3 regions of the Pinirhizobacter sp. genome follow, and region 1 is predicted to be linked to each of the others. Evidence: riboswitches for the same ligand, from Rfam matches in the RefSeq annotation. Region 1 holds a riboswitch; each other region holds the start of a gene.

Region 1 (9,903 bases):
CGTTTCCGCGCGCCTTAGTTTAACCGGCGTGCGGGGTATCGTGACGCCACGTTAGGTGGCGACGATAACGAACGCGTGTGCAGGAAGTATGTCCGTGCCGAAAGACAGGGGCGGCGGCATGTGTCGGCCTCCACCGCCCCTTTCATCGTTTCAAACGATGCAAATCGCTCAACGTGCCGGCGAATAACGCAATGTCAGGTAGTACGTACGGCCGAGCTGGTTGAAGTAGCGTGAGGTTTCATAGGTTTTGTCGGCCAGGTTGGCGACCCGGGCCTGGATGCTCCAGGCGGGACGGAACGTCCAGCTGGCGCGGACATCGGCGGTGGTGTATCCGCCCAAACGAGCTGAATTGGCCGCGTCGTCATAGCTGTAGCCGGCGCTGTAAACCGAACCACCCACGCTGAAGTCGCCAAGGTCGCGGTCAAGGTCCAGACGGCCCATGCGACGTGGACGCCGCGCCAGCAGGTTGCCGTCGGTGCCGTCGTCGGCCTGGCTGATCGGCTGCTGCACCGTGGCCGAGGCGCGCAGGTGCCAGCCGTCGATGTCCGTGCCCAGCTGGCCTTCGATGCCGCGCAGGCGGGCGCGCGCCACATTGATCGGTACGAAGTTCTCGTCATAGCCGATGAGATTGGTGAGCTTGGTCTGGTAGGCGTTCACCGCCCAGTTCCACGCGCCGGGGCGGGCCGACAGGCCGATCTCGTAGCTGCGGCCTGATTCAGGTTTCAGGTTCGGGTTGCCGCTACCGAACGGGTAGTACAGGTCGTTGAAGGTGGGCGCGTGGAACGATGACGCCCACGAGGCCGACAGCACCATCTGGTTGTCGAAGTGGTAACCATAGGCAATGCCGCCGGTGTTGTGGTTGCCGAACTGTTCGTTGTGGTCGTGGCGTCCGGAGAGCTGGATCTCATTGGCATCGAAACGGCCCTGGTACAGGGCGAACACGCCGGTATTGTTGCGACGGTCGGCGAGGTAGCCGGTGTCGCTGTCCAGGCGTTCCTGGCTGTAGTCGACGCCCGCGGACACCGACTGGCCCGGGGCAAGGGTGAAGTCGTTCTGCCAGCTTGCCTGGTTCCGCTTCGAATAGCCGAAGCCGATACGCGGACCGAAAGCGTAATTGTCGGCACGGTCCTGGTTCTGGCCGACGGCTACGCTCATGTGCCAGATGTCGGTCACCGGAAAACCGAGGTTGCCGCCCACCACCTGCTGCGACCGGCGGGTGAAGTTGCCGTAGTCGCCGTCGTACTCGATGTCGCCCTTGCTGCGCAGGAAGCTGCCGGACAGCACCACATCGTTGTCCCAGCGGTATCCACCGGAAAGCGCCGCGTTATAGGTGCGGTAGCCGTCCTTGTCGGGCTGGTCGGCGAAGCAGCCGGCGCCGGCATCGGCTGCGCCGACTTTGCAGGCGTTGATGCCGCGCGTGTACTGGCCACCGAGGCTGGCGTTGTACCAGCCGTGATCAGTGCCCCCGGAGATGCCCGCCTGGCCGTCGACCAGGTTATGGCTGCCGGCGGTAAGCGCCAGCGAGGGCGTGGGCGCTTCACCGGCCTGGCCATGGCGGGTGAAGATCTGCAGCACGCCGCCGATGGCGTCGGCGCCGTACAGGCTCGAACGCGGGCCGCGGACGAACTCGATGTGGTCGATCTGCTCCACCGGGATCTGCTCGAAGGCCGGCAGCCCTGCTGCCACGGTGCCCACGCGGACGCCGTCGATCAGCACCAGGGTGTGGGAGGAGTTGGTGCCGCGCACGAACATCGAGGTCTGTTGGCCCAGTCCGCCGGCATTGGCGAAGTTCACGCCGGGCAGGCCGGTGAGCAGATCCTGCACCGATTGCGGCTGCAGGCGGTCGATGTCCTGGCGGGTGATCACCGTTACCGGTGCCAGGGTGTCGTCGATCGGGGTGGCGGTGCGGGTGGCGGTCACCACCACCGTTTGCAGGTTTTGCGTTTGCGGGTCGTCTGCGGCGTGGGCAGCGGTGGTGGCGGCAAACAACGCCGCGGCAAGCAAGGTCTTCTTCATGAGGTTATGCGGGTCCCGGGGTTCGAACGGACCGGCGGCACGAAGGAAGGAATGGAACGAGGTCGCGCACGGGCGCGGGCCAGGTCCGGCTTCGCCCTCCGCGAGCCACCAGCAGCTTCAATCCGCTTGCGCGGATATCCGGGCCGGTCTCCGGGCTGGCGAACGTCGGGACCATCGATCCCGAGGGGAACGGCACCTTCCCGCACTCATCGTGCAGTGGCGTCTTGCCGTTCCTTGCGTCGCTTACCGTTGCGGGGGCAGCGCCGGATTCTCACCGGCTTCCCGTTTCATCCCTTGGGTGAACACCCTAAGGACACCTGGACGGGGCGGATGGTAGCAGGTTCCCCAAACAAGGCCCGATTAGTCGCAGCGCTGGCAGGCGCCGCCGATCCAGGTCTCATACACGGTGTAGTCCTCGTTCAGGGCAACGAGATCCGCGCGGTAGCCTGCGGTGACCTTGCCGAGGTTCTTTTCCAGGCCCAGGAAGGCGGCAGGGAAGGTGGAAGCCATGCGCGCGGCCTCGGCCAGCGGCACGCCCACCATTTCCACGGTGTTGCGCACCGCCGTGGCCATGTCCAGGGCGGATCCGGCCAGAACGCCGCTGGCCGTCTGGCACACGCCATCGCGGGCGGTGATCTTCTCGCCATTGAGGATAAAGGACGGATCGGCCGCCCCTACCGGCGGCATGGCGTCGGTCACCAGGAACATCTTCTGCCGCGGCTTGGCCGCAATCGCCACGCGCAGGGCCGCCGGGTGCACATGGTGGCCGTCGACGATCAGGCCGCACCAGCTGTGCGGATCTTCAAGCGCGGCGCCGACCACGCCGGGTTCGCGGCTGGTGAACGGCGTCATGGCATTGAAGAGATGGGTAAAGCCGCGCACGCCGTTATGCAGGGCATCGCGCATGGTTTCGTAATCGGATGCCGTATGGCCGGCGGCCACGATGACGCCAGCCTCGGTGAGCTGGCGCAGGGTATCGATGCTGGCGCGTTCCGGGGCCAGGGTCAGCAGGGTCACGCCGTTGTGCTTGCCGGCCAGCATCGCGATGTCGTCCATATCCACCGTGCGGAACTTCGCCGGGTTGTGCACGCCCTTGCGCTCAGGTGCCAGGAACGGGCCTTCCAGGTGGATGCCAAGCACACCGGGCACGCCCTCTTCGATGGCCGCGTTCACCGCTTCGATGGCCCGGCGCATCACATCGACATCGTCGCTGATCAGGGTAGGCAGGAAGCCGGTGGTGCCGTAGCGGCGGTGCGCGGCGCCGATGGTGCGGATGGTTTCCACCGTGGGCGCATCGTTGAACAGCACGCCGCCGCCGCCATTGACCTGGCAATCGATGAAACCGGGCAACAGCAAGCGGCCTTCGAGGTCGTGGCGCTCGGCGGCGCGCACGCGTGGATCGGAAGGCAGGGCCAGGCCGGCGATGACATCGCCTTCCAGCAGTACGGCGAAGCCGCCCTGCAGGCCATGGTCGGTCAGGACGCGTCCGTTGACGAGTGCGGTGGTCATGAGGGTCTCTCTCCGATGCGATAGGGCCGGACCGTCAAACGGTCTCGGTCACTTTGTTGAGGTGCGGCGGCACGTCGGGGTTCAGCCCGCGGCGCAGCGACAGCGCGTTGGCCGCGCGATAAAAGCTCTGGATGGTAAGGACGGGCGCGGTAAGCGCATTGGAGCGAGCCAGGGGCAACGCGCCCTCGCCGCTGGCGCCCGGCGCGGCCACCCAGACGCGGGCGCCGCGGCCACGGAACTCGCTGGCCACCGCCAGCGTGCTGGCGAGGGTTTCGTCGTCCTGGGCGAAGAACAGCACCGGGAATTCCGGGCCCACCAGCGCCATCGGCCCGTGTTTGACCTCCGCTGCGCTGAACGCTTCCGCATGCAGGGCGCAGGTTTCCTTGAACTTCAGTGCCGCTTCCAGTGCGATGGCAAAGCCGTAGCCACGGCCCACCACGAAGAAGTTGCGCGCATCCACCAGCGCGTCGACCAGGCCCGACCAATCGGCATCCCAGCCCTGGCGCAGTTGCGCGGGCAGGGCGCGAAGCGCTTCGTCGAGTTCTGTGTCTTCGCTCCAGCGGGCCACCAGGTGCAAGGTAGCCACCAGCGCCGCGATGTAGCTCTTGGTGGCGGCGACGCTTTTCTCAGGGCCCGCGCGCAACGGGATCACTACCTCGGCGGCGGCGGCGAGTGGGGAGTCCTCCACGTTCACCAGCGCCACCACGATGGCGCCGGCGGCACGCGCAGCTTCCGCATTGCGGACAAGATCCGGGCTACGGCCCGACTGCGAGATCGCCAGGTACAGCGCACCTTCCAGCCGTTGGGGTGCGTTGTAGATCGACGTCACCGAAGGCGAAGCAGAAGCGGTGACGATGCCCAGCTGGGTTTCCAGTACATATTTCGCGTACATCGCGGCATGGTCGGAGCTGCCACGTGCGCAGGTGATGGCCATGTTCGGCGAGTGCTGGCGCAGGCGGGCGGCAAGTGCGGACACCACCACCTCGTTCTGCGCGAGCTGGCGCTCCACCACGTCGGCAGCCTCGTGCGCTTCGCGGTACATCAGGGTGCTGCTTGGATCGGTACCGATCTGGTTAGTCATGTCGTTCATTCGCTCTGCAATTCGGCGACGAAGTCGTAGATATCGCCGCGGTACCAGGAACAGGTGAATTCGACGACGCGGCCGTCGTCGAGGAAGCTGCGCCGTTCGATGTTCAGGCCCGCGCTGCCGGTGGGAAGCCGCAGCAGGCGTGCTTGTGCTGCACCGAAGACCACCGCGCGCAGGCGCTGCAGGGCGCGGCGCGGACGGTGGCCGAAGGTGTCGAGCGCTTCGTACAGGGAATCGACCACCACCGACGGATCGGGCAGCAGGGCCAGTGGCACCGCACTGCGTTCGATGGCCAGCGGTTCGTCGCCGGCGTAACGAAGCCGGTGCAGGCGAACCACCTGGGCGCCCGGCGAAAGATTCATCGCCATGGCTTCCTCGGGAGTGACCTCGCCAATACTGCGTTCGAAGAATTCCGAACGCGGGTTCAGCCCGCGGGCGCGGAGGTCTTCGGTGAAGCTGGTCATCCGCGACAGCGGCTTGACGATGCGCTCGGCGATGAAGGTGCCGGCGCCATGGCGCTGGGTAAGCAGGCCGTCTTCCACCAGTCCGCCGATCGCCTTGCGTACGGTCACACGCGAAAGCGCCAGGGCTTTGGCCAGGTCCCGTTCGCTGGGCAGGGCGTGGCCCGCCTCCATCACGCCCTGGTCGATCACATTGCGAATGGCGTGGCGCAGGCGCAGGTAAGCCAGCGGCTGCCGACTCTCGGCAGCGCTGTACAGGCGGTGGTACTCACTGACCAGGGCGCTTTCCATAAGCGGGAAGATACCAATGCCGGACCAGTGCGGCAAGCCTGAACTCGAGGACATTCCTTCCCTGGGGTAAAACAAACACTCGTTTCAGCGATGAAAACGATTATAGATCGTTCCAAATGAAACCTTTCCGCGATTCGGGGCATTCGGCACCGGACCACTGGAAACCCGTGGTATGGCACTGGTATGATCCCCGAGCCCCTTCCCCCTTTGCTTCGAGGTGTGCCGTGTCCGTTGCTTCCTTGCCCGTCGAACCCTTCGACCTGGTGATCTTCGGGGGTACCGGTGACCTTGCGATCCGCAAGTTGCTGCCTGCGCTCTACCACCGCTATATCGACGGCCAGATCCGCCCGGAAAGCCGCATCGTCGGCGTGGCCCGCGAGGCGCTGGACGACGACGGCTACCGTGCCCAGGTGCGTGCGGCGGTTGAAGGCGCCGTTTCCCATGTGGTGCCCGCCACGCTCGACGCCTTCCTGGCCATGGTCGGCTATCGCCCGCTCGACGCCCGGAAGGCCGATGGGTGGGACGACTTCGCCGCCATGCTCGGCATGAGGCCCGACCACGTGCGGGTGTTCTATCTCTCTACCTCGCCGGAACTCTTCGTCGATATCTGCGAACGCCTGGGCGGCTATGGCCTGAACGGCGAGAAGGCCCGCGTGGTGCTTGAAAAGCCCATCGGCCGGGACCTTGCCAGCGCCAACGTGATCAACGATGCCGTGGGCCGCTTCTTTACCGAGTCGCAGATCTATCGCATCGATCATTACCTGGGCAAGGAGACGGTGCAGAACCTGTTGGCGTTGCGCTTCGGCAACGCCCTGTTCGAGCCACTGTGGAATTCAGCCCACATCGACCACGTGCAGATCACCGTGGCCGAAACCCTTGGCGTGGGCCGCCGCGGGTCTTATTACGACCGCGCCGGCGCGTTGCGTGACATGGTGCAGAACCACATCCTGCAGCTGCTTTGCATGGTGGCGATGGAGCCGCCGGCTTCGCTCGCTCCCGATGCCGTGCGCGACGAAAAGCTCAAAGTGCTGCGTTCGCTGCGTCCCATCAACGATGCCAATGCCGCCCAGCTCACCGTGCGCGGCCAGTACCGCGCCGGCGCCGCCGATGGGCAGGGCGTACCGGGTTACCTGGAAGAACTCGGCGAAAAAGAGTCGCGTACCGAAACCTTCGTCGCCCTCAAGGCGGAGATCGGTAACTGGCGCTGGGCCGGCGTACCGTTCTACCTGCGAACCGGCAAGCGCCTGCCGTCGCGGGTTTCTGAAATCGTGGTGACTTTCCGGGCGCTGCCGCATTCGATCTTCGATCCATCATCCGGTCCGCTGCTGCCCAATCGCCTAACCGTGCGCCTGCAGCCGGACGAAGGCGTGAAGCTGTGGCTCACCATCAAACATCCCGGCCCCGGTGGCCTGCGCCTGCGCCACGTGCCGCTGGACATGACCTTCGCCAGCGCCTTCGGCGTACAGCAGCCCGATGCCTACGAGCGCCTTCTGCTCGATGTGGTCCGCGGCAATCCCACCTTGTTCATGCGCCGCGACGAAGTGGAAGCGGCATGGAAGTGGGCCGGCCCCATCCTGGAGGCCTGGGAATCGAGCGGCGATACGCCCAAGGCGTACACCGCCGGCACCTGGGGCCCAAGTGCCGCCGTGGCACTGATCGAGCGCGACGGCCGCAACTGGACCGAAGACGCGCCGTAACAGAAGAACCGGAGAGCCGCATGAGCAAGCCAACCGTCCACGTGCATGATTTCGCCGATCGCCTGACCCTGGCCGACAAGCTGTCCCAGAAGATCGAAGCCCAATTGAAGAAAGGCATCGCCGCGCGTGGCCACGCGGTGCTCGCCGTCTCGGGCGGCAGCACGCCGAAGGCGCTGTTCGCCCTGCTGGCGCGCACGCGGGTTGATTGGTCGAAGATCACCGTCACCCTGGTCGACGAACGCTGGGTACCGGAAACCAGTGAACGATCCAATGCCGCCATGGTGCGCAACCTGTTGCTTAAACAGAATGCGGAAAAAGCCACTTTCCTGCCGCTGTACAACGGTGCGAAAGATCCCGTCGCAGGCTCGGCGGAGCTAACCAAGGCCATCGCCGCTCTCCCCACGCCATTCGACGTTGTCGTGCTGGGCATGGGCACGGATGGCCACACCGCATCGTTCTTCCCCGGGGGCGATCACCTGGCCCAGGCGCTTGACCTGAAGGGCAAGGACACCGTCGTCGCGATGGAAGCCAACGACGCCGGCGAGCCGCGTATCACCCTTACCCTTCCGCGCATCCTCGACACCGAGGCACTGTTCCTGCATTTCGAGGGCGAGGACAAGCGCAAGGTGTTCGACGAAGCGCGCGCTGGTGGCGACTATCCCATTGCCGCCGTGCTGTCGCAATCGAAGACGCCGGTCGACGTTTACTGGAGCCCGTGACGATATGAGCCTTCACCCGACGGTCGCGGCTGTCACCGCACGGCTGGTCGAACGCAGCCGGCCGGGCCGCGATGCCTATCTTTCGCGCGTGGATGCAGCCAAAGGCGACGGCACGCAGCGCCGCCATCTTTCCTGCGGCAACCTCGCCCACGGCTTCGCCGCCTGCGGCCCGGACGACAAGGCCGCCTTGCGCGACGGCCCGGCGGCGAACATCGCCATCGTCAACTCGTACAACGACATGCTCTCGGCGCACCAGCCGTACGAGCGCTATCCCGAACTGATCCGCCGTCTGGCGCGAGAAAACGGCGCCACGGCGCAGGTGGCCGGCGGCGTGCCGGCGATGTGCGACGGTGTCACCCAGGGCCAGCCGGGCATGGAGATGTCGCTGTTCTCGCGCGACCTTATCGCCATGGCCACCGCGATTTCGTTGTCGCACGACATGTTCGACGGCGCCATGTACTTAGGGATATGCGACAAGATCGTGCCGGGTCTCTTGATCGGTGCATTGAGCTTCGGCCAGCTGCCGGCGATCTTCATTCCGTCGGGCCCGATGCCCAGCGGCATCTCCAACGAAGAAAAATCCAAGGTGCGCCAGTCCTACGCCGAGGGCAAGGCAACGCGTGCGGAACTGCTCGAAGCCGAAGCGCGCTCGTACCACTCGGCGGGCACCTGCACTTTCTACGGCACCGCCAACTCCAACCAGATGCTGATGGAGATCATGGGCCTGCACTTGCCCGGTTCGAGCTTTGTATTGCCCGAAACGCCGTTGCGCGACGCGCTTACTGCTGAAGCGGTCAAGCGCATGCTTGAGATCACTGTTCTGGGCAAGGAATACACACCGGTCGGCCGCATGATCGACGAACGCTCGATCGTCAACGGTGTGATTGGCCTGCATGCCACTGGTGGTTCCACCAACCACCTGCTGCATCTGGTGGCCATCGCACGCGCCGCCGGTATCGACCTGCGCTGGGACGATTTTGACGCGCTTTCCGGTGTGGTGCCGTTGCTGGCGCGCGTGTATCCGAATGGCTACGCCGACGTGAACCACTTCCACGATGCCGGTGGCATGACTTTCCTGATCGACCAGCTGCTCGACGCCGGCCTTCTGCACGGCGATGTCCGCACGGTGGCGGGGCAGGGCATGGATGCGTACCGTCAGTTGCCGGGCCTTGATGCGAATGGCAACCTTGAATACAAACCCGTGTCGAAGGAAAGCGGCAACCGCGGTGTGCTGCGCGCGGCATCCGAACCCTTCCGTGCCGATGGCGGCCTGCGCATGCTCTCGGGCAATATCGGCAAGGCGGTAATCAAGGTTTCGTCGGTGCCCGAAGACCGCATGGTGATCGAAGCCCCGGCCGTGGTGTTCGATCACCAGAACGACATCAAGGCCGCCTTCGAGCGTGGCGAGTTGAACCGCGATTTCGTGGCCGTGGTGCGCTTCCAGGGCCCGCGTGCCAATGGCATGCCGGAGCTGCACAAACTTACGCCCACATTAAGCGTGCTGCAGGACCGCGGCCATCGCGTGGCCCTGCTTACCGACGGACGCATGTCCGGTGCCTCCGGCCGCGTGCCGGCGGCGATCCATGTCACACCCGAAGCGGAGTCCGGTGGCCCGATCGGCAAGATCCGTGACGGCGATATTGTGCGCCTGGATGCGCATGCGGGCACTGTCGAGGTGAAGGTGGCCGATGATGAATGGTCGCAACGCGTGTGCGCCACGGCGGACCTCGCCGGCAACCAGTTCGGCATGGGCCGCGAGCTCTTCGCCATCTTCCGCAACGCCGCCAATACCGCCGATGCCGGCGCTGGCGTTTTCTAAACCATATACAGGTTTCCCATGAGTACCGATGCCAAGCAGCAACTCGTCGAGCGCACCCTGCGCCTGGCGCCCGTGGTCCCGGTGGTGATCATCGATGATGCCGCCGCTGCCGTGGGCATGGCGCGCGCGCTGGTGGCCGGCGGAATTCCCGCCATCGAGGTTACCTTGCGCACGGCCGCTGCGCTGGACGCCGTGCGTGCGATCGCCGCCGAAGTGGAAGGTGCCGTGGTTGGCGTTGGCACCGTGCTTACCGCGAAGGATCTGGAAAACTCCTTCAAGGCCGGCGCGAAGTTCGCCGTGTCGC
Region 2 (9,903 bases), on a different contig from region 1:
CGGCCTCCATGATGTCGTTGAATTCCGAGTAGCACATGTGAGTGTGCACCTGGGTTTCGTCAGCCACGCCTGATGCGGTGAGGCGGAATGCGTTTACAGCCCAGTCCAGATAACCCTTCCAATCCGCTCGGCGTAACGGCAAGCCCTCACGCAGGGCCGGCTCGTCGATCTGGATCACACCGATGCCCGCGCCTTCCAGGTTCAATACCTCGTCGCGCAGTGCCAGGGCAATCTGTCGACAAGTGGCCGAGCGTGGCTGGTCATCGCGCACGAACGACCACTGCAATACGGTAACCGGGCCGGTGAGCATGCCTTTCATCGGCCGGTCGGTGAGCGATTGCGCATACTGCGACCAGCGAACCGTCATCGCCGTCGGGCGACGCACGTCGCCGAAGATGATCGGCGGCTTGACGCAGCGCGAGCCGTAACTCTGCACCCATCCGAGCTTGGTGAAGGCGAAGCCATCGAGCTGCTCGCCGAAGTATTCCACCATGTCGTTGCGTTCGAATTCGCCATGGACGAGTACATCAAGGCCGATCTGCTCCTGGAAGCGCACGCACTTTTCGGTCTCGGCGGCCAGGAAAGCATCGTAGTCGGCATCGCTGAGCTTGCCTGACTTGTTCCGGGCCCGTGCCTCACGAACCTCATGGGTCTGGGGGAAGGAGCCGATGGTGGTGGTCGGGAACAGCGGCAAGCCAAGCCGTTTGGCCTGTGCCTGCTGGCGCTCCGGGTAGGCGGACTGACGACGCGTGGCTGATGGACCGATCGCGGCCAGTCGGGCGGTGACGTCCGGACGATGCACCTTGTCCGAGTGACGGCGGCGATCCTGGCGCCCGCGTGCATCGAGCAGCGCGGATTGTGCCTGGACCTTTCCGTCCAGGGCATCGCCCACCACACGCAGTTCTTCAATCTTCTGGCGCGCAAAGGCGAGCCACTCGTGGATGTCTTCCGGCAGCGCGTTTTCCAGCGAAGCGTCGATCGGCACGTGCAGCAGCGAACACGAGGGCGCCAGTTGGAGGGCTGCCGAGCCGATCGCATCGCGCGCGTGCCGGGCAAGGACAAGGGCGCGGTCGAGATCGGCGCGCCATACGTTGCGTCCGTCCACCACGCCGAGCGACAACACCAGGTCCCGCGGCCATGCCAGCAACACGGTATCCAGCTGGCCGGGCGCGCGCACCAGGTCGATATGCAGGCCATCGATGGCCAGTTCCCGCACCAGAGGGAGGTTGTCGCCAACATCACCGAAGTAGGTCGCCAGCATCAGGTTTGGCCGGTCCACCTTGGCCAGGGCCGCATAAGCACGTCGATACGCCGCATGGTCGTCGGCATCCAGATCGAGCACCAGGCAGGGCTCGTCGATCTGTACCCATTCGGCGCCGGCGGCCTTCAGCCTGCCCAGTAGTTCCGCATAGGCCGGCAAGAGGCGATCGAGCAGATCCAGGCGGTCACTGCCATCGACTGTCTTGGCCAGCAGGAGAAAGCTCACCGGCCCCAGCAGTACGGGGCGGGCCTGCAGGCCCAGCGCCCTGGCTTCAAGGAATTCAGCGATGGGCTTGTCGCCGCGCAGGCGGAACTGCTGGTCGCCGGTCAGCTCCGGCACCAGGTAGTGATAGTTGGTATCGAACCACTTGGTCATCTCCAGCGCGTGCAAGTCGAAGCCATCTTTCTGCGTGCCGCGGGCCAGGGCGAAGTAGCCGGCTAACGGATCGGCATCGGCGAGGGCGCGATAGCGCTCGGGAATGGCATCGAACAGGAAGGCGGTATCGAGCACATGGTCGTAAAGCGAAAAGTCGTTGCACGGCACGATGTCGGCGCCGGCGTCGCGCTGCAGGGTCCAGTGGCGATGCCGCAGTTCCCGTGCGGTGTCCTGCAGGGCTTCGGCTTCGGCGCCGCCGGCCCAATAGACTTCCAGCGCTCGCTTGAGCTCTCGCCTGGCGCCCATGCGCGGGAATCCAAGGTTGGCAATGTTGGTCATGTGTAGCGTTTCCTCTCATGCGTGATGAAGAGGAACGAAGGAACCGCGCGCAAGGCGACCCTGGAAAAGGACGCACCCGCCACGCCAGCGACCTTCGCCCCCGCGGGCGAGCCGGATCAACACGAGGGATCGCACGGAGGAACGCGCCACGGCGCCGAAGGGCCGCAACGCATGGCTCCGGTCGCCTCCCCGCGGAAGCTCCAGGTCAAAACAGGGATCACTCCCTGGTCGCGGCAGGTCTTCGGGCTCGTGGACGAAAGGCGCATCGCGCCTTGCCTACTGTTCGCCGCTTCCCGGCCCTTGTTGGGCCAGTGCTTGTGGCGAAGTTCGTTTCCACACACCGCTGCGGGGCAGCGCCGGAATGGGCCGTGAGGCCGCACCGGACTTCCCTTTTAATTACATCTCTTTATCTTGATGAAGAGATGCAAACCACGACGAGGCGTAAGTTACGCCTGCACGGATGAAAGGTCAAACTGGCAGGGGCGTACTATCCGTGGATAGCCGCAACGGATTGATTCGTATCGGTTCACCCCGATATCAGGACCGTTGGTGCAAAGAATAAAGCGGAGGCGACATGGCAACCGGCTGGGCAGGTGATGGCGCGGTGCAGGACCAGATCGACGCGACGGTGAACGACGCGGTAGAGCGTGCGCGCCGCCAGCTCAAAGGTGGCCCTGGCCTTGAGCGATGCGAGGAATGTGACGCGCCGATTCCCGCGGCACGGCGAAAGGCCGTTCCCGGCGTTCGCCTGTGCGTGGCCTGTCAGCAGGCAGCCGATGACGAACCGGGTGCCCGCCTGTTCAACCGGCGTGGCAGCAAGGATAGCCAGCTGCGTTGATGGTCAGGCGGTGGCGGCGCCTTCTACCGGTTCCACCGGTTCCACGGCCTCGAATGAAGCAAGCTCGGGAGTGTAGTGATGCCCGGCGTCGGCTTGTTCGGCGTTGGGTGCCTCGTCGCTGGCATTCGCCTGCATCTTGCGCAGGGCAAGTACCGAGCGCAGGTTCCGCTCCATTTCGGCGACAGTCAGCGGAAAATAATTGTCTTCGAAGTCATTGGCCAGCCAGCTGGCCACGCGCTGGTGATCCACGGGCACCTGCATCGCGTGCAGGGCGGCCACGACATCGCCGGCGTCCAGGCCCGATACTTCGCACACCAGGCGCCACAGCCAGTTCACGCGCTGCGGATCGAGGCCGCGGGTCATCGGCGGACGTTGGTACGGACGGAAGTTGAGGTCGCTCATGGCATGCAGTCCCAGGCATGGGAGATTCGATGCCTGCTCTATCGGCAAAATCCCACGAGGCTTGAATCTCCCCTAGCGCGGGAAAGCCGACCCCGGGGGTGCCGGGAAGGCGAAAAGCTCCCGGGTATAGGTCTCCACCACCAGGCTGAAGGGTCGTCCCTGGCCGTCGTAGAGTACGGCCTTGTGCCGGAGTACCTGGTCGGGTATCGCCAGCGGCCGGCTCGCCTCCGGCAATGCGGCGGCGGTTTCCCACCCGTCGGGCAATGCATGCCACAGCGTTTGCGCCGACTTCGTTTCCCGGCGGAAATGCAGTGCGGCAACAACCTTCCCGAAGGGCTGGTCGGTGGTGTCCAGGATGTGGTTCATCTGTGGTGTGAGCCGTGCTGGTACGTACCAGTTATCGGCTTCGGAAAGCACATGGCCGCCACAGGCCAGCTTGACGCGGCGGTAGCGCACCGGCTCATCGGCGCCGATGCCCATCAGCTGCCGGTCTTCGGCCGACAGTGGCTTGTCGATGTGGTCGCGCTGGGCAGTGATTTTCGCCGGGTCGGCCAGGTGATGGGCGCCGCACCAGCCTTCCAGGGTGAGTGTGGCGCTGGGGTGGCTCAGCAGGTCTGCATTGAAAGTCTGCAGCAACGCCACCGCCTGCGTGCGCGTGAGCTGGGAATCGGGCCATGACGGTGCGTCACGCGACAGCGCGGGCAGAGGGGCGACACTGGCCAGCGCGAACAGCGAACCGGCGACAAGCACGCGCGGCAAGGCGAATTCGTTCATCAAAGTCCCTCCACCGCTTGCGCCACGGCGCGGAAAAGCGCGCGTCCCTTGTTCATGGTTTCCTCCCACTCGGCGCCGGGGTCGGAATCGAATACCACGCCGCCGCCGGCCTGCACATGCAGGCGGCCCTCCTGGATCACCGCGGTGCGGATGGCAATGCAGGTATCGCCGTCACCCCACCAGCCCAGCCAGCCGATGGCCCCGGCGTAGATGTTGCGCTTGAAGGGTTCCAGTTCCTGGATGATCTCAAGGGCGCGGATCTTCGGTGCACCGCTGACGGTGCCGGCGGGAAACGTGGCCTTGATGACATCCATGTACGACATGCCGTCGGCGACCTGGCCTTCCACCTGCGAGACGATGTGCATCACGTGCGAATAGCGCTCGACCACGAAGGAATCGGTCAGCTGCACCGTGCCGGTGCGGCTGACCCGGCCGACGTCGTTGCGGCCGAGGTCGATCAGCATCAGGTGCTCGGCGCGTTCCTTCGGATCGGCGAGGAGTTCTTCTTCCAGGGCCTTGTCGTGGGCTTCGTCGTCGCCACGCCGCCGGGTGCCGGCGATCGGCCGCAGCACCACCTTGCCCTCCTGCAGCCGCACCAGGATCTCCGGTGAGGAACCGACGATCTGCGTCTTGCCGATGTCGATGAAGTACATGTACGGCGAAGGATTCATCGCGCGCAGGGCGCGGTAGACGTCCACCGGCCGCGCATGGAAGCCCACGGACAGGCGCTGCGAAGGCACTACCTGGAAGATGTCGCCGGCGCGGATGTATTCCTGCGCGCGGCGCACCATCGCCTCGTATTCCCCACGCGTGAATGACGATTTGAAATCGCTTTCGTCCAGCGCCACGGACTGCGTGGGCTGCGGATAGCCTGCCCCGCCCTGGCGCAGGCGGTGGACCAGCGCATCAAGCCTGCGCTGGCCTTCGGCATAGGCCTGGGGACGCGAGGGGTCGGCGTGGACAATGAGGTATAGCCGGCCCTTGAGATTGTCAAAAACCGCCAGCTCCTCGGCCAGCATCAGTAAGACGTCGGGTGTGCCCAGTTCATCGGGTTTATCCCATTGCGCCAGGCGCGGCTCGATGTAGCCGATGGTTTCGAAACCGAAATAGCCCACCAGGCCGCCGGTGAAGGCGGGCAAGCCCGGCAGCCTGGGGACGTCGTACTGGGCGCGGAGCTTTTCGATTTCCGCCAGGGGATCGGCCAGGGTGCGGGTTTCCACCACCTCACCGCTTTCTTCCACTTCCAGTGTGTGCCCGCGCAGCCGATACACACGCCGCGCCGGCAGGCCGATCATCGAATAACGACCCCAGGTGGCGCCGCCTTCGACCGATTCGAACAGAAAGGTGTATGGCCCGTCGGCAAGCTTCAGGTAAACCGACAGCGGGGTGTCCAGGTCGGAGAAGACCTCGCGTACCAGGGGGATGCGCGTGTGGCCCTGGGCCGCCAGTGCATCGAATTCGTCACGGGAGATCACGTCGTTCGCATCCGCGCGTCAAAGACGTTCGATTGTAGCGGCAGATTACAGTCGGTGACGTGTCATCGGACGCACATGCAGCACAAAGGCCACGCCCGAGCCATCGGCAAGATTGTGCGCACTGGCGCTGCCATCGTGGCGCTCGGCCACCAGCCGTACCACGTACAGCCCCAGGCCCAGGTGCGGGGCATCACCGGGTGTGGCCCTGTCGCGCAGGCTCACCAGGGAATCGAACAGGCGGCCCTGCATGGCTTCAGGCAGTGGTGGACCCTGGTTGGCCACCTCGATCTGCGCGCCATCGGGGACCTCCCGCAGGCTCACGCGCAACCAGCCGCCCGGCGGCGTGAACGACAGTGCGTTGTCGAACAGTTTATCCAGTGCCTGCGCCAGCAATTCGGGCGCCGCATGCATGCGCAGCGGCCCCTCGGGCAGCACGCACTCAACGCTGCGATCGCCAGCCAGGCCGCGATAGGCCGCCGCGCAGCCGCCCACCACGGCGGCAAGATCCACGTCCTCAGCTTCCGCCGCGGCGATGGCCCGCTCCATGCGGCTGGCTTCGCTCATCGCCCGCACCAGCGTACCCAGGCGCGCCACGCCGTCGCGGGCACGCGCCAGGTACGGGCCGGCTTCGGGAGGCAGCGCGGCCTGCTCGAGATTGTCCAGCGAGGATTTGACGATCGCCAGCGGCGTATTGAGTTCATGTGACAACTTCGAGGCCAGCGTGCGCAGGTAGTCGGTGTAACCACCCACCACCTGCAGCAACTGGTCGAAGCTCCGGGCCAGGTCGCCCAGTTCGTCGCTGGCATCGGTCAGCGGGAACCGGCCGTCCAGACGGCCATCGTTCTGCTGCGCCAACTCCGCTGCGTCGCGCAGGCGGCGAAGGCGCAGGGTGAGGCGGGTGGCGAAAGCCAGCAACACGCCGCCTGCCACCAGCAGGGCGAGGAAGCTGATGATGAAGAGCCCAAGCAAGGCGCGGTTGGCCAGAAGGGGCACGTCGCGGTTGGCCTGTTCAAGCAGCACCACGCCACGCACGCTGCCTTCCACGTCCACCGGCATGGCGGCGCTAAGCACCACGCTGCCGCGCGATTGCCCGGCGCGCCAGGCTACCGCCGGGGCGCCACCGAGCGCTTGACGCACTTCGGGAAGATCCACGCGCGGCGCGTCCTCGGCCCATTCGGCGGCCGGGTCCAGGCGCCGTGACAGTAGCGAGGCGTACACCAGCGACGCGAACCATCCCGGCCGCTTCGCCGGCGGCAGGTCCGTCAAGCCAAGCCTGCCATGTTGCGCCAGCAGCCAAGCGCCTGGTGCCAGCAGGCGCACGCGTACTTCCGGCGGCGCCAGGCGACCGAGTTCGGCGGAAGTCGACGGTGAAAAACCCATCAACGGCCGTGTTTCCTGCGCCACCGGATCGCCGCCCGCGGCGGCGCTATAGACGCCCACCCCAAGCCGGTCGAGGGTAACGCTGGCGGGGATGCGCAGTTCCACGCGATAACCGCTGCCATCTTCCTGCCACTGCGCCTGCAACTGCGCGGGAAGGTTGCCGGCGGCCTCGTCGATGCTCGTGGCCGTGACTGCGCCCGGAGCGTCGGAGGCAATCAGGTAACGGCGTTGCTCCACCCCGCGGCCCAGCAGCAGGGTCACGTGGTCTGCACGACGCGCCGCATTGTCGAAAACGTCCGGCCGCGTGCGATGGGCCGTGCGCACGTCGATGAAAAGGTAAAGCCAGTCACCCTCGCGTGCCAGCATCAGCTTGGCGTTACCCGGCAGGGACTGTGACCAGGGTGTTAGCGTGGCCCAGTCGTCGCCATAACCGTCCACGGTAATCGGCACCGCGGTGTCCTGCACATACCATCCTCCACGCGCGGACGGAAGATCGGTATCGAGCACGGCAAGGGTCCGCGCCAGCGCGCGTGCCGACGCAGACAGCGCCTGGGCCTGGCCATCGCGCAGCAGGGATTCCATCTGGCGCACGTACAGCCAGCCGGCCAGCGGCAGCACCAATGTGCACAAGGCCACCAGCAGCAGTTTGCGCCGCAGGGTCATTGGCGGGGCGTGCTCACGGGTGCCAGCGGTAACCCACGCCGTGCACCGTCTCGATGGCGTCGAAATCCGGCGCCAGCGCAATGAATTTCTTGCGGATGCGCTTGATGTGCGAGGTGATGGTGGCATCGTCCACCACCAGCTCTGCCTCGCGCATCAGCTGGTCGCGGTTTTTCACATGGCCGGGGAAACGCACCAGCGTGTGCACCATCCAGAACTCAGTGACCGTCAGTGGGATCTCGATACCGTTCCAGGTAACACGCATCCGCTCGGACTCCAGCTTCAAAGGCCCGTGGCTTACCACCGTCTCGCTGGATGCCGGCGCCTTGAGCGACTCGATGCGGCGGAAAAGCGCCGCGATGCGGGCGGCCAGCTGGTGCAGGCTGGTGTCTTTGGAAAGGTAATCGTCCGCGCCAAGGCGCAGGCCCGAGATCACGTCGAAGTCCGAATCCCGGGCGGTAAGGAAGATGATCGGCAAGGTGGCGGACTTCGCGCGCAGTTCCCGGCACAGGTCGAATCCGCCTTCGGGTTCATCGCCCAGGCCGATGTCGATGATCACCAGCTCCGGCAGGCGCATGGCAAAGGCGGTGGAAGCATCGCCCCGCGAACCATAGCCGCGCGCCTCGTAGCCGAAGCGATTCAACGCTTCGACGTAATTGGCGCGGATGAGCGGTTCGTCCTCGACGATCGCGATGCTGCGGGCCATGGGCTTTCCATAGTGGGTGGCAGGTGGTCGGCGTGAAGCGTGGCGCGTGGCCGCGCAACGCGCAAGCCACCGGCACCCATTGCCCGCACATTGCCATATCCGCGCCGCCCACCGGGCCGATGGTGGCGGTGAACTACACCTGCCGCCACGACTTGAGACCCGCCATGGAACCCCGCCCGGACCGCAACGCCGAACTTGAGCGTAATTTCGAGCCGCTACGCGTGGGCCTGGCGATCGGTGCCCTGCTGCTGGGACTGCTGATGGGACTGCACTGATGACCGAACCCGATCCGACCTGGATACCCGTCTAGATTTCCGGGCTGTTTGGCCCCCTCGTGCGCGAGGGGGCCATTTTTTTTCAGGGCTTGCGTGGCATCCGCCGGGCAGCCTCGGTGACGGGCACGAGCTCGAGGTCGCCGACCGTCACGTTTTCGTGCCATCCGTAGAAGTAGTTCGCCGCCATCGCTTGCAAGCCGCGCCCGGCCGCGAAGGCGCTGCCGGTCATCGAGTTCCCTGGCGTGCCGCCCAATTCGCCGAAAGTGAGTCCGGACAGGTACAGCTGTCCGCCAAAGTCCATGCCGTACTCCAGTGGCCGCATCTCCCGGTCATAGCGCGTCCGGGCGCGCTTGGCGGCAACACGGTCGGCGTATTTGGGCAACATCTGCCTCCATAGCTCATTGGCCTGGTCGCGCTCGGCGGGTGTGACGTCGCGGAATGCCGAAATGAACGCCGGCTCGAAGTTCGGATCGTGCCGTTCGGCGGCGATGGCCAGCCACGCCAGGCCCAGCGGCCGGTTGACCGGCGTACGCTGTCCATTGAAGTACATGATGCCAAGCGTGTACTGGGCTTGCTTGCTGCCCCAGGCCGCGGCGTCGCGCATCATTTCCATCGACTGGTCCTGGCGTCCCAGCCAGAAGTCGCGCTGTGCCTCGCACATGTAGTAACGGCCCGGCAGGATCCGTTCCAGCGAGGATGGGCAAAGCATCAGCGCCTGGGACACTTCGGCCTTCTGGCCCGGCAACGGCTGGGGGCGGTCTGACGCGGCAGCGTTGCAGGCAAGCAATACAGCAGGAAGAACGACGGCAGCCAGGCTGACAGAACGAAGCGGATTCATCTTCAAGCCCTCGATGGCGATGCTCCCCCGAGCAGCACTATCGTAACTTCCCGCGAATCACCACAGGATGAAGCTTGTTTCATCGCACGGCTGCGGAAATTAACGGAACGTCGACTTCATCCGGGCAATCGTCTGTGCGTAATCGGCACTATTGAACACGGCCGAGCCCGCCACGAAGGTGTCGGCGCCCGCAGCGAAGATCTCGCCGATATTGTCGGCGGTCACGCCGCCATCCACTTCCAGGCGGATCGGCCGGCCACTGCGGTCGATGATGTCCCGCACCTGGGCAATTTTATGCAAGGCCGATGGAATGAATTTCTGACCGCCGAAGCCGGGGTTCACCGACATCAACAGGATCAGGTCGATCTTGTCGAGCACATAGTCGAGGTAGGACAGCGGCGTTGCCGGATTGAACACCAGGCCCGGCTGGCAGCCGTGGTCGCGGATCAGTCCAATGGTGCGGTCGACGTGGTCGGTGGCCTCGGGATGGAAGCTGATGCCGCTGGCGCCAGCCTCGGCGAAGTCGGGCACGATGCGGTCGACCGGGCTCACCATCAGGTGCACGTCGATGTGCGCCTTG
Region 3 (9,903 bases), on a different contig from region 1:
TGTTGGTGTGCTGTGCATCCACCGTCATGCCCTCAAGCCCGCGCAAGCCTTCGGCCAACCGCGCCGCACGCGCGTGGTCGTCCGCCAGCCGCGCCACGTGGTGATCGAGCGCATGCAGGCATGCAGCGGCCAGCATGCCTGCCTGGCGCCAGCCCCCGCCGGCAACCTTGCGCCAGCGGCGGGCGCGGTCGATGAAGGCGGTGCTCCCCAGTAACACCGAGCCCACCGGTGCACCCAGGCCCTTGGAGAAGCACACCGATACGCTGTCGAAGCCGTCGGCCACCTCACGTGCCGTTACACCGTACGCCGTGGCGGCGTTGAACAGCCGCGCGCCGTCCAGATGCACGCCAAGCCCGTGGCGCCGGGCGAAATCCTGAGCCTCGCGCACATAGGGGCGCGGTAATGCCCGGCCATGCCAGGTGTTCTCCAGCGCCAGCAGGCGGGTACGGGCGAAGTGCGGATCCACCGGCTTCACCGCCGCTTCCAGGTCGGTGATGGCAAGCGAACCGTCGGGCTGGTGCGCAATCGGTTGCGGCTGGATCGACCCAAGCACGGCCGCGCCGCCACCTTCGAATTTATAGGTGTGGGCATCGGCGCCTACCAGGTACTCATCGCCCCGCTCGCAATGCGCCATCAGGCCGAGCAGGTTGCTTTGCGTACCGCTGGGCACGAACAGCCCCGCCTGGAAACCGAGGTCGGCAGCCAGGCGCTCCTGCAAGGCATTGACGGTGGGATCCTCGCCATACACATCGTCGCCCACGGGCGCATCGAGCATGGCCTCGCGCATGGCCCGGGTGGGCCGGGTGACGGTGTCGCTACGCAGGTCGATGATCGCCATGGCGGGGCCCTGATCGCTGAAAACAGTCGATGTTACGGCCGGCCACCCATCGGCACAACGCAAACAGACTTCATGACCAGGGATATTTATCGTGCCTGGCGAATTGGTTAGGGTGTACGTTGGCCGGGCTTCCCCAGGGATGCTTTCGATGACGACAGAATCATCCAACAGCCATACCGGCACGCCCATCGTCGTGGTGATGGGCGTCTCGGGTTCCGGCAAGACCACCATCGGTCAGTTGCTGGCCACGCGGATGGAACGCGACTTCGTCGATTCCGACCAGCTGCATACGCCCCAAAGCGTGGCGAAGATGCGCGAGGGCATCCCCCTTACCGACGACGACCGCGAGCCCTGGCTCGAGGCCATCGAGGGTGTGATCAACAGACACCGCGACACCGGACGCGACCTGGTGCTGGCGGCCTCGGCATTGAAGGCCGTCTATCGCGAACGCCTCTCAGGCCCGGGCACGGTATTCCTGTTCCTGCATGGCACACCCGCCTTGCTGCGTGAGCGCCTGGCTACCCGCAAGGGTCATTTCTTCGATCCGCACCTGCTCGACAGCCAGCTGGCAACGCTGGAAGAACCCCATGGCGATGACGTTTACCGTGCGGAAATCGACCAGACCGCCGCGCACATCGTCGACGGCTTCCTGGCCTGGCTCACCCACCGGCCTAGCTGATTATTTCGGGAAGTCGTTGATGATGCGCGTGGCCAGCGCCGGATATTTCTCGTCAAAGTGATGCGTGCCGGGCATCGGATGTACCACCACCCATGTCGGCAGGCTTTTGTCCGTACAGATCGAATCGTCGAAGTCGTCCGCGCCCCAGTAGCAGGCCACCGGTGGCTTGCCGTCCAGGGCCGCGATGGGTGGCATGGCCGGCGTATGCGGGATCGGGTTCACCCACTGGGTGACGATGCGCGCCTTGGTGGTGAACCAGTTGGCGACCATGTAGTCCTCCATCTCGATCTCCCAGTTCACATCGCGGCTGCCCGATAGCAGCACGATCTGCGCCACGGTTGCCCGGGTTTCCGGCGAAGCCTGTTCCAGGATGGATGGCGCCACGTCCGCACCGAAGGAAAAGCCCATCAACAGCACACGCTTCCTGTGCCAGCGCGCCAGGTACTGTTTCACGGCAGCGTCGAGCTCAGGTCCGGCCATTTCTACCGGCTTGTTGCGCCAGAAATACTTGAAGGAATTGATGCCCAGTACCGGCACGCCGCGATCGACCATCGCCTGGCCAAGGCCCTTGTCCAGGTCCGACCAGCCGCCGTCGCCGCTGTAGAACACCACCATCACATCGGCAAGCTCCGGCGGCGGCGTGATGCCACGCGCGCCGTCCAGCACCACGGCTGCTTCATCGAGCGACACATGCCTCCACGGCTGCCACCACAGCACACCGGCAACCACGATGAGCCCGACTACGCCCAGGCTCCAGCGGGTACTTCGCCTCATCGACGCACCACGCCGGTCAGGCCGCCGGAAATCAGGCTGGCCACATTGGTCAGCGCCACCGGCAGGCCGATGCCGCCGGATACCGCCAGGTAGCGCGGTTCCCACTCGGGCCCGAATTTTTCCTTGTACTGGTGCAGGCCGCGGAAGTTGTAGAAGCGTTCGCCACGGCCGAACACCATGGCACCGAAGCGGTTCCACAACGGTGCCATGCGCCGGTTGCGCAGGCCCGACAGCGGCGCCATGCCGAGGTTGAACCAACAGTAGCCTTCGCCGCGGGCCCAGATCATGAGTTCGATAAAGAGGTAATCCATGATGCCGGCCGGTCCATCGGGAAGATGGCGCATGAGATCCACCGAAGCCTCTTCCTTGCTGTCTGTCAGCAACAGGTTGGCGAAGGCAACCGGGTTGCCATCGAGCCATGCTACCGCCATCGGCGTGCGGACCAGATAGCTTTCGTCGAAACCGCCAAGTGAGAAGCCCTTCTCGCGCACGTGCTTGTCATGCAGCCAGGCATCGGACACGGGTTTGAGCCGCGGCAGCAGGGCGGCCACACCCTCAGGTGGCACGATCTGCAAGGTCAGGCCATCGCGATGCAGCTTGTTGACGATGTTGCGCAAACTCTTGCGCGATTTTCCATCGAGGTTGAAGTCGGCAAGTTTTACCCTCGCCTCTTCACCTATCTTCATCAGGTGCATGCCCATATCCAGGTACAGGTCCAGGTCGTCCGGCCGCACCTGGTAGAACAACGGCCATCCGCCAGCCTGCTCGCACAACTCGCGGAAGCTCCAGACGATCTCGCGTCGGGCCGCCTCATCGATGCCTACCGGATCGCCCATCGCCACCCAGCTGCGGCCTTCGATGTCGTACATCACGAAGGCTTTGTCGTCTGGTGCGAACAGCAACGTCTTGTCGCCCATCAGGGCCAGGTGGGCCTGGGATGAGTTGAACGACTTCACCAGCGGCAGGGCGCGCTGGATGTCGGCATCGCTCGGTGGCAGCGGCCGCGTACGCATCGGACGGATCAGCTTGGCCAGGGCGAATATCAGGCCCGCCGCCGCCGCGCCCACCAGGGCGCGCAGGGCCCGCGGCGCGTTGCCGTGGCGGAAGGAGAATTCCCACCACAGGTTGCTGTTGTATTCCACGTGCTTGAGGCTGAACACCACAAGCCAGGTGGTGCAGCCCAGCACCCCGATGATGGCGAGGATCCAGCCCACCGAGAACGTACTGGTGAAAAGCGACGCGCGGCGGTAGAAATGCCGGTGCGCCGGCGCCAGGGCCAGGGCCAGCAGGCTCAGCAGTGCCGCTTCGGCATAGGCCACGCCCTTGAGCACCGAGAGCACCGCGCCGATCACCAGCAGCACCAGGGTCAGCACGTAGGCCGCGTCCAGGCGACGCTGCAGGCCGCGGGCCAGGATCAGCAGCATCATGCCGATCACGCTGGAGAGAAAATGCGAGGCCTCCAGCACCGGCAAAGGCAGTACGCCGCGCAGCATGTCCATGCGGCCGGGCGAGGCGGAGGTGACGCCGGAGAACAGCAGCACCGCGCCGGACACCAGGGTGAGGCCGGCGAAGAACGGTGGCAGGAGACCAGCGAACCAGGGCGGCACCATGCTTTTCTTGGTCAGCGTCCGCGCTTCGCGCAGCAGCACCATCAAGGTGGCGGCGCATAGCGGCAACAGGTAATAAACCACGCGGAAAGCGGCCAGCGCGCCCAGGATCGGCGCTTCCAGGCCTTCATTACCGGCGGCGCCGAAGCCCGCCAGCATCACCGCCTCGAACACGCCCAGGCCGCCGGGCACGTGGCTGATCAGGCCGGCCATCTGCGCCAGCACGAACACCGCAAGGAAATGCCCGAAGCCGGAGTTCGCATCATCGGGCATCAGCACGTACAGCACGCTCGCTGCCAGCCACCAGTCCACCGCGCCGATGGCCACCTGGCGGAAGGCAGGACCAGGCTTGGGCAATATCGCGTGCCAGCGCCACAGCTTGATCGGCCGGCGGATGATCCGGCTACCGAAAATCCAGGTGAGCGGCACCAGCGCCAACACGATCGCCACAGGGATGCGCAAATTGGCGAAAGGAAGTTCGTCCGGCAACGGCACCAGCAGCAAGGTGACGCCGGTAAGTGCGCATAGGCCCAGCCAGAAGGCGCCGGTGCAATACAACACCACCCGCGCGATCTGCGTATTGGTGAGGCCCGCCTGGATGTAGTAGCGGTAACGGATGGAGCCGGAGATCAGCAGCGACATGCCAAGCACATTGCTGAAGGCATAGCTGATGAATGAGATCAGCGACACCTCACGCCGGGGCAAGGCGACATCCACCGACTTCAGGCCATACCAGTCGTAGAGAGTCATCACCATGTAGCCGACGGCGGTGAGCGCCATGGCCACCACGATCTGCCAGCCCTGCAGGTCGTGAACGTAATGCGAGACTTCGCTATAGCTGACTTCGCTGGCAAGGCTATGCAGCGCCCACAGTGCCAGGCACAGCAACACCGCCGACAATAGCGGCCCCGCCAGACGGCGCATGACCGCCATGAAATGGCTCGAACGCACCACCAATGCGTCCTGCCCGACCTGCTCCACCACCTGGCGATTGCTCCCGAACCCGTCGCTCACGCGATAGGGTGCCACAGGCGCCATGCCAATAGCGTCACCACGTGGGATCAGGCCGGGTTCTGCAGCATGGCGAGCACGGCTTTCCGGCCCGCGGCGAGGATGTCGTCGGACAAGGCCGGATCGCTGACGGCCCGCGCCAGCGTCATGCTACCCACCATGGAACTGAAGGCTGCCATCGCGATTGCCTTTTTCTGCCGGGCGGACATCGCATCAGGAAGGGCGCCACGGATAGTTGCCAGGATCTCACCCAGCTCGTCGGTGAAGCCTTCGCGCACCTCATCGGAGGCGCGCGCAATTTCCTGCGAGAGGGTGGCCGCCGGGCAGCCCCTTCCCGGGTGGTCCCGGTGGGCGGTGGACAGGTAGCGCTCGACCAGGGCCACCAGTGAGCCATCTTTCTCGAAGCGGGCCTTGGTGGCCTCCAGGGCGTTGGCCATGGCCTCGCGGGCCAGGGCGTCCTTGGAATCAAAGTGGTTATAGAAGCCGCCCTGGGTGAGGCCGATGCCCCCCATCAGGTTGGCCACACCCACCGCATCGATACCCTCCTCACGGAAGCGGCGGGCGGCCTCGACCAGGATCTTCTCCCGAGTGGCTTCTTTATGTCCCTTGTCGTAACGCATGGCGAACGCCTGTTGGATGACACCTGACATATGATGGCATGCCGCAGATGAAGCAATACCTGCGCAAGGGGGTTGAAGAACCGGCAGGGCGCCCTATTAAATGATGGTCATCATTCAACTGAAGGAACCACCATGGAAATCAAAGGCAAGAACGTCCTGGTCACCGGCGCCAACCGCGGCCTCGGCCGCACTTTCGCCCAGACCCTGCTCAAGCTGGGGGCCGCCAAAGTCTATGCCGGTGCTCGGGACCCCTCCACGGTGGACCTCCCCGGCGCCATCCCGGTGCGGCTGGACGTCACCGACCCCGACACCGTCGCCGCAGCCGCCCGCGCCCACCCGGACGTGGATATCGTGATCAACAATGCCGGCGTCTCCGAGCCAAAGTCGAGCCTGCTCGATGACGGCGCACGGTCGGCACTGGATGCCCAGTTCGCCACCAACCTGTTCGGCGTGCTCTCGGTAAGCCAGGCCTTCGCACCGTCGCTGCGCAAGCGCCACGGCGCCGTGGTGAATGTACTTTCGGCGCTGAGTTGGATCTCGCTGCCGACCTCGCTGGTCTATTCGGTCAGCAAGGCCGCCGCCTGGGCCCTGACCAATGGCCTGCGCAGCGAGCTGCATGCCGACGGTGTGCAGGTATTGGGCGTGCATGTGGGCTACATCGATACCGACATGGTGAAGAATGTCACGGCTCCCAAGACGCATCCGCAGGTCGTAGTAGACGCGGTGCTCAAGGCGCTTGAAGCGGGCGAGGAAGAAGTGCTGATCGATGAAACCGCCCGCCAGGTCAAGGCCGGCTTCAACGCCCCGCGTGCGGCATACCTGGGCGAAAAGCTCAGCTGACATTGCATGGCCTACGCGTGACCGGGCATGCTCGGTGGATGAAGCCTATCGCGCGTGACGCCATGCCCACCTGCCACCGCGCAAGCGGCATTTTCTTGCGCGCAGGAATGCTCCTTGTGTTCCTCGCCTGCCTGACCGGTTGCGAGGCAACGCTTTTCGCCGGGCTCAACGCTACCGACCACCGTCATGGCATTGAGCCCACGCGCGACATTACCTTCGACCCGTCCACTGGCCTGAAGCTGGACGTTTATCGGCCGGCCGACGCGGTCAATGCACCGGTCGTGGTGTTCTTCTACGGCGGAAGCTGGACCGGCGGCAAGCGGCAGTGGTATCGCTTCGTCGGTACGGCGCTGGCCTCGCGCGGCATCGTCGCGGTGATTCCCGATTACCGGAAATATCCCCGGGTGAAGATGGACGGCTTCATGGCTGACGCAGCCCGCGCCGTTGCATGGACGCATGCCCATGCCGGGGAATTCGGCGGCGACGCCTCGCGCTTGTTCATCATGGGCCACTCCGCTGGCGGACACATCGCCGGATTGCTTGCCACCGATGGCCACTGGTTACAGGCGCAGGGCATGACCACGCGGGAGCTGGCCGGCTTCATCGGCCTGGCCGGGGTGTACGACTTCGTGCCCATCGCGTCAAACGAGAAGGACATGCTGGGCATGTTCGGCCATTTGCCATCTGAGCAGCATCGCGCCCAGCCGATCGATTTCGTGGACGGAGATGAACCGCCGATGCTGCTCCTGCATGGCCTGGCCGATAAGGAAGTGGACGTACACAACTCCAACTCGCTGGCCGATGTCATGAAGGCCCATGGGGAGCCGGTATTGCTGAAATTATATCCGGGGATAAGTCACTCGGGCCTCGTACTGGCGTTGTCTACCCCTCTGCAGGCGAAGAAGCCGGTACTCGGCGACGTGGTTTCCTTTATCCATCAAGCACCTCCGGCGCGCGGCGCAAAAACACCATAACTTGTGTTGACCCTACCATCGGTCACCTATATCTTGTGATCCGTTGGTGCCCTGTCCAGTTTCTCGGCCATGGCTTAATAGGGAATCCGGTGTGAATCCGGGACTGCCCCGCAGCGGTAAGTGGAAACGAACCCGTCACAAGCACTGGTCCGCGATCGGATCGGGAAGCGACGGCTAGGAAAACCCCTTGAAGGGGCCCGCCACGAGTCCGAAGACCTGCCAGCAACCAGCGCCAGAGCGGCGATGGTTAGTGGTGACGGCTTCCGCGGGGAAGCGCGTTGCGAGGCGGGCGCCGTTGCCTGCACTTGCGCGTCCCTTCCGCGTGTTGCTTCTCGCCACGTTGCGGTCCCTGCGCGCGGGAGCAGGCCATCGAACGTCTTGCCAGGGCCTTGCCATGCAGCCACTTGATCTTTCCACGCGCGAAAGCGCGGCCGACCCCATCGTCGCCGCCAACGCCACCTCCACCACCGACCGACCGCTCGCGGCTCCATACCGAAGCCCGGCGCCGTCCGGGGCCACGCCGCCTGATTTCAACCTGACGCCTCCCCACAGCCCTGGCCAGATGCGCGTGACCAAGCGCAATGGCGGCACCGAAAGCGTGGACGTGAACAAGATCGTGCGCGCGGTCACCCGCAGCGCCGAAGGCCTGTTCGGCGTGGATCCGATGCGCGTGGCGCTGAAGACCATTGGCGGCCTGTATGACGGCGCCACCACGCAGGAGCTCGACCAGCTTTCCATCCGTACGTCCGCCGCGCTCACCGCCGAAGAGCCCGAGTACGGCCAGCTCGCTGCGCGCCTGTTGTCGGCCTTCATCGACAAGGAGGTGTCGGGCCAGGAAATCCAGAGCTTTTCGCAGTCGATCGGGCGCGGCGCGGAACTGGGGATATTGAACGAGCGGCTGCGCAGTTTCGTGGCCACCAATGCGCGCAAGCTCAACGACGCCATCGATGCCCCGGCATCGCGCCGTTTTGAATACTTCGGCCTGCGCACCGTGTACGACAGGTATCTGCTGCGCCATCCGCAGAAGCGCCTGGTGATCGAAACTCCGCAGTACTTCTTCATGCGCATCGCCTGCGCGCTTGGCGGCAATGACATCACAGAGACGCTGGAACTCTATCGCATGCTCTCGGCGCTGGAATACCTGGCAAGTTCGCCCACGCTTTTCAACGCCGGCACCTCGCACGAACAGCTTTCCTCATGCTTCCTGCTCGATTCGCCGCAGGATGCGCTCGAATCGATCTACCAGAAGTACGGCGATGTAGCCCAGCTGTCGAAGTTTGCCGGCGGCATCGGCCTTTCGTATTCGCGCATCCGTTCGCGCGGCTCGCTGATCCGCGGCACCAATGGCCATTCCAATGGACTGGTGCCCTGGCTGAAAACGCTCGATGCTTCGGTGGCCGCGGTAAACCAGGGCGGCAAGCGCAAGGGCGCGGCCTGCGTTTATCTTGAACCCTGGCACGCGGACATCGAGGAATTCCTGGAGCTGCGCGAGAACACCGGCGACGATGCGCGCCGCACGCACAACCTCAACCTCGCCAACTGGGTGCCGGACCTCTTCATGCGCCGGGTGGAAGCCGATGCCGACTGGTCTCTCTTCGATCCGAAGATCGTCCCCCACTTCGTCGACACCTGGGGCCCGGCGTTCGACGAGGCCTATGCCAACGCCGAGCGCGACGGCCTGGCCGCGAAAACAGTCAAGGCGCGTGAGCTCTACGCGCGCATGCTTCGTTCGCTGGCACAAACCGGCAATGGCTGGATGACATTCAAGGACCGCTCCAACGCCACCAGCAACCAGACGGCCAGGCCGGAGAACGTGATCCACCTGTCCAACCTGTGCACGGAAATCCTGGAAGTGACCTCCCAGGACGAAACCGCCGTATGCAACCTGGGCTCGATCAACCTGTCCCGCCATGTGGCGGATGGTGCCTTCGACTACGGCAAGCTTGCTTCCACCGTGCGCAACGCCGTGCGCCAGCTCGACCGCGTGATTGACCTCAACTTCTACCCGATCGCCACCGCCAAAACGGCCAACGTAAAGTGGCGTCCGGTGGGCCTGGGCGTGATGGGCTTGCAGGACGTGTTCTTCAAGCTGCGCCTGCCGTTCGATTCGGAAGAGGCGAAGAAGCTTTCGACCCGCATTGCCGAGGAGATCTACTTCCATGCTCTGGTGACCTCCAACGAACTGGCCGAGCAGCATGGCGCCCATCCGGGTTTTGCCGAGTCGCGCGCGGCCAACGGTGATCTGCAGTTCGACTACTGGCCGCAAGCCACGCCGTCGGACGTCGACGGACGTTGGGCGGAACTGCGACAGGCCATCAAGGCGCATGGCCTGCGCAATTCCTTGCTGATCGCCATTGCTCCCACCGCCACCATCGCTTCCATCGCCGGCTGCTACGAGTGCATCGAGCCGCAGGTATCAAACCTCTTCAAGCGCGAGACGCTCTCGGGCGACTTCCTGGTGGTGAACCGCTATCTGTGCGAGGAATTGAAGACGCTGGGCCTGTGGACGGCGGACATCCGAGACGCGATCAAGCTGGCCGAGGGCTCGGTGCAGGATATC

The links. Region 1 has a riboswitch for cobalamin ahead of VGM61_RS06005 (TonB-dependent receptor domain-containing protein). Riboswitches for the same ligand answer to the same signal wherever they lie in the genome.
Region 2: another riboswitch for cobalamin. It lies ahead of metE (5-methyltetrahydropteroyltriglutamate--homocysteine S-methyltransferase); the one in region 1 lies ahead of VGM61_RS06005 (TonB-dependent receptor domain-containing protein).
Region 3: another riboswitch for cobalamin. It lies ahead of VGM61_RS09240 (ribonucleoside-diphosphate reductase subunit alpha); the one in region 1 lies ahead of VGM61_RS06005 (TonB-dependent receptor domain-containing protein).

What each region holds. Positions count from the first base shown of each region.
Region 1 is NZ_DASYDG010000017.1:1,379-11,281, reverse strand. Features, by position in the region: gene VGM61_RS06005 (TonB-dependent receptor domain-containing protein) at 169-2,016, opposite strand; cobalamin riboswitch at 2,141-2,352, opposite strand; gene nagA (N-acetylglucosamine-6-phosphate deacetylase) at 2,377-3,525, opposite strand; gene VGM61_RS05995 (SIS domain-containing protein) at 3,560-4,606, opposite strand; gene VGM61_RS05990 (GntR family transcriptional regulator) at 4,612-5,364, opposite strand; gene zwf (glucose-6-phosphate dehydrogenase) at 5,589-7,061, shown strand; gene pgl (6-phosphogluconolactonase) at 7,082-7,780, shown strand; gene edd (phosphogluconate dehydratase) at 7,785-9,599, shown strand; gene eda (bifunctional 4-hydroxy-2-oxoglutarate aldolase/2-dehydro-3-deoxy-phosphogluconate aldolase) at 9,618-9,903, shown strand, end outside.
Region 2 is NZ_DASYDG010000004.1:8,994-18,896, forward strand. Features, by position in the region: gene metE (5-methyltetrahydropteroyltriglutamate--homocysteine S-methyltransferase) at 1-1,975, opposite strand, end outside; cobalamin riboswitch at 2,191-2,424, opposite strand; gene VGM61_RS01145 (DksA/TraR family C4-type zinc finger protein) at 2,550-2,813, shown strand; gene VGM61_RS01150 (hypothetical protein) at 2,817-3,215, opposite strand; gene VGM61_RS01155 (hypothetical protein) at 3,288-3,989, opposite strand; gene trpE (anthranilate synthase component I) at 3,989-5,464, opposite strand; gene VGM61_RS01165 (ATP-binding protein) at 5,510-7,507, opposite strand; gene pdsR (proteobacterial dedicated sortase system response regulator) at 7,521-8,210, opposite strand; gene VGM61_RS01175 (hypothetical protein) at 8,243-8,485, shown strand; gene VGM61_RS01180 (SEL1-like repeat protein) at 8,568-9,323, opposite strand; gene rpe (ribulose-phosphate 3-epimerase) at 9,423-9,903, opposite strand, start outside.
Region 3 is NZ_DASYDG010000026.1:101,355-111,257, forward strand. Features, by position in the region: gene ltaE (low-specificity L-threonine aldolase) at 1-838, opposite strand, end outside; gene VGM61_RS09210 (gluconokinase) at 987-1,517, shown strand; gene VGM61_RS09215 (AcvB/VirJ family lysyl-phosphatidylglycerol hydrolase) at 1,518-2,291, opposite strand; gene mprF (bifunctional lysylphosphatidylglycerol flippase/synthetase MprF) at 2,288-4,912, opposite strand; gene VGM61_RS09225 (TetR/AcrR family transcriptional regulator) at 4,960-5,559, opposite strand; gene VGM61_RS09230 (SDR family oxidoreductase) at 5,662-6,369, shown strand; gene VGM61_RS09235 (alpha/beta hydrolase) at 6,408-7,343, shown strand; cobalamin riboswitch at 7,371-7,581, shown strand; gene VGM61_RS09240 (ribonucleoside-diphosphate reductase subunit alpha) at 7,738-9,903, shown strand, end outside.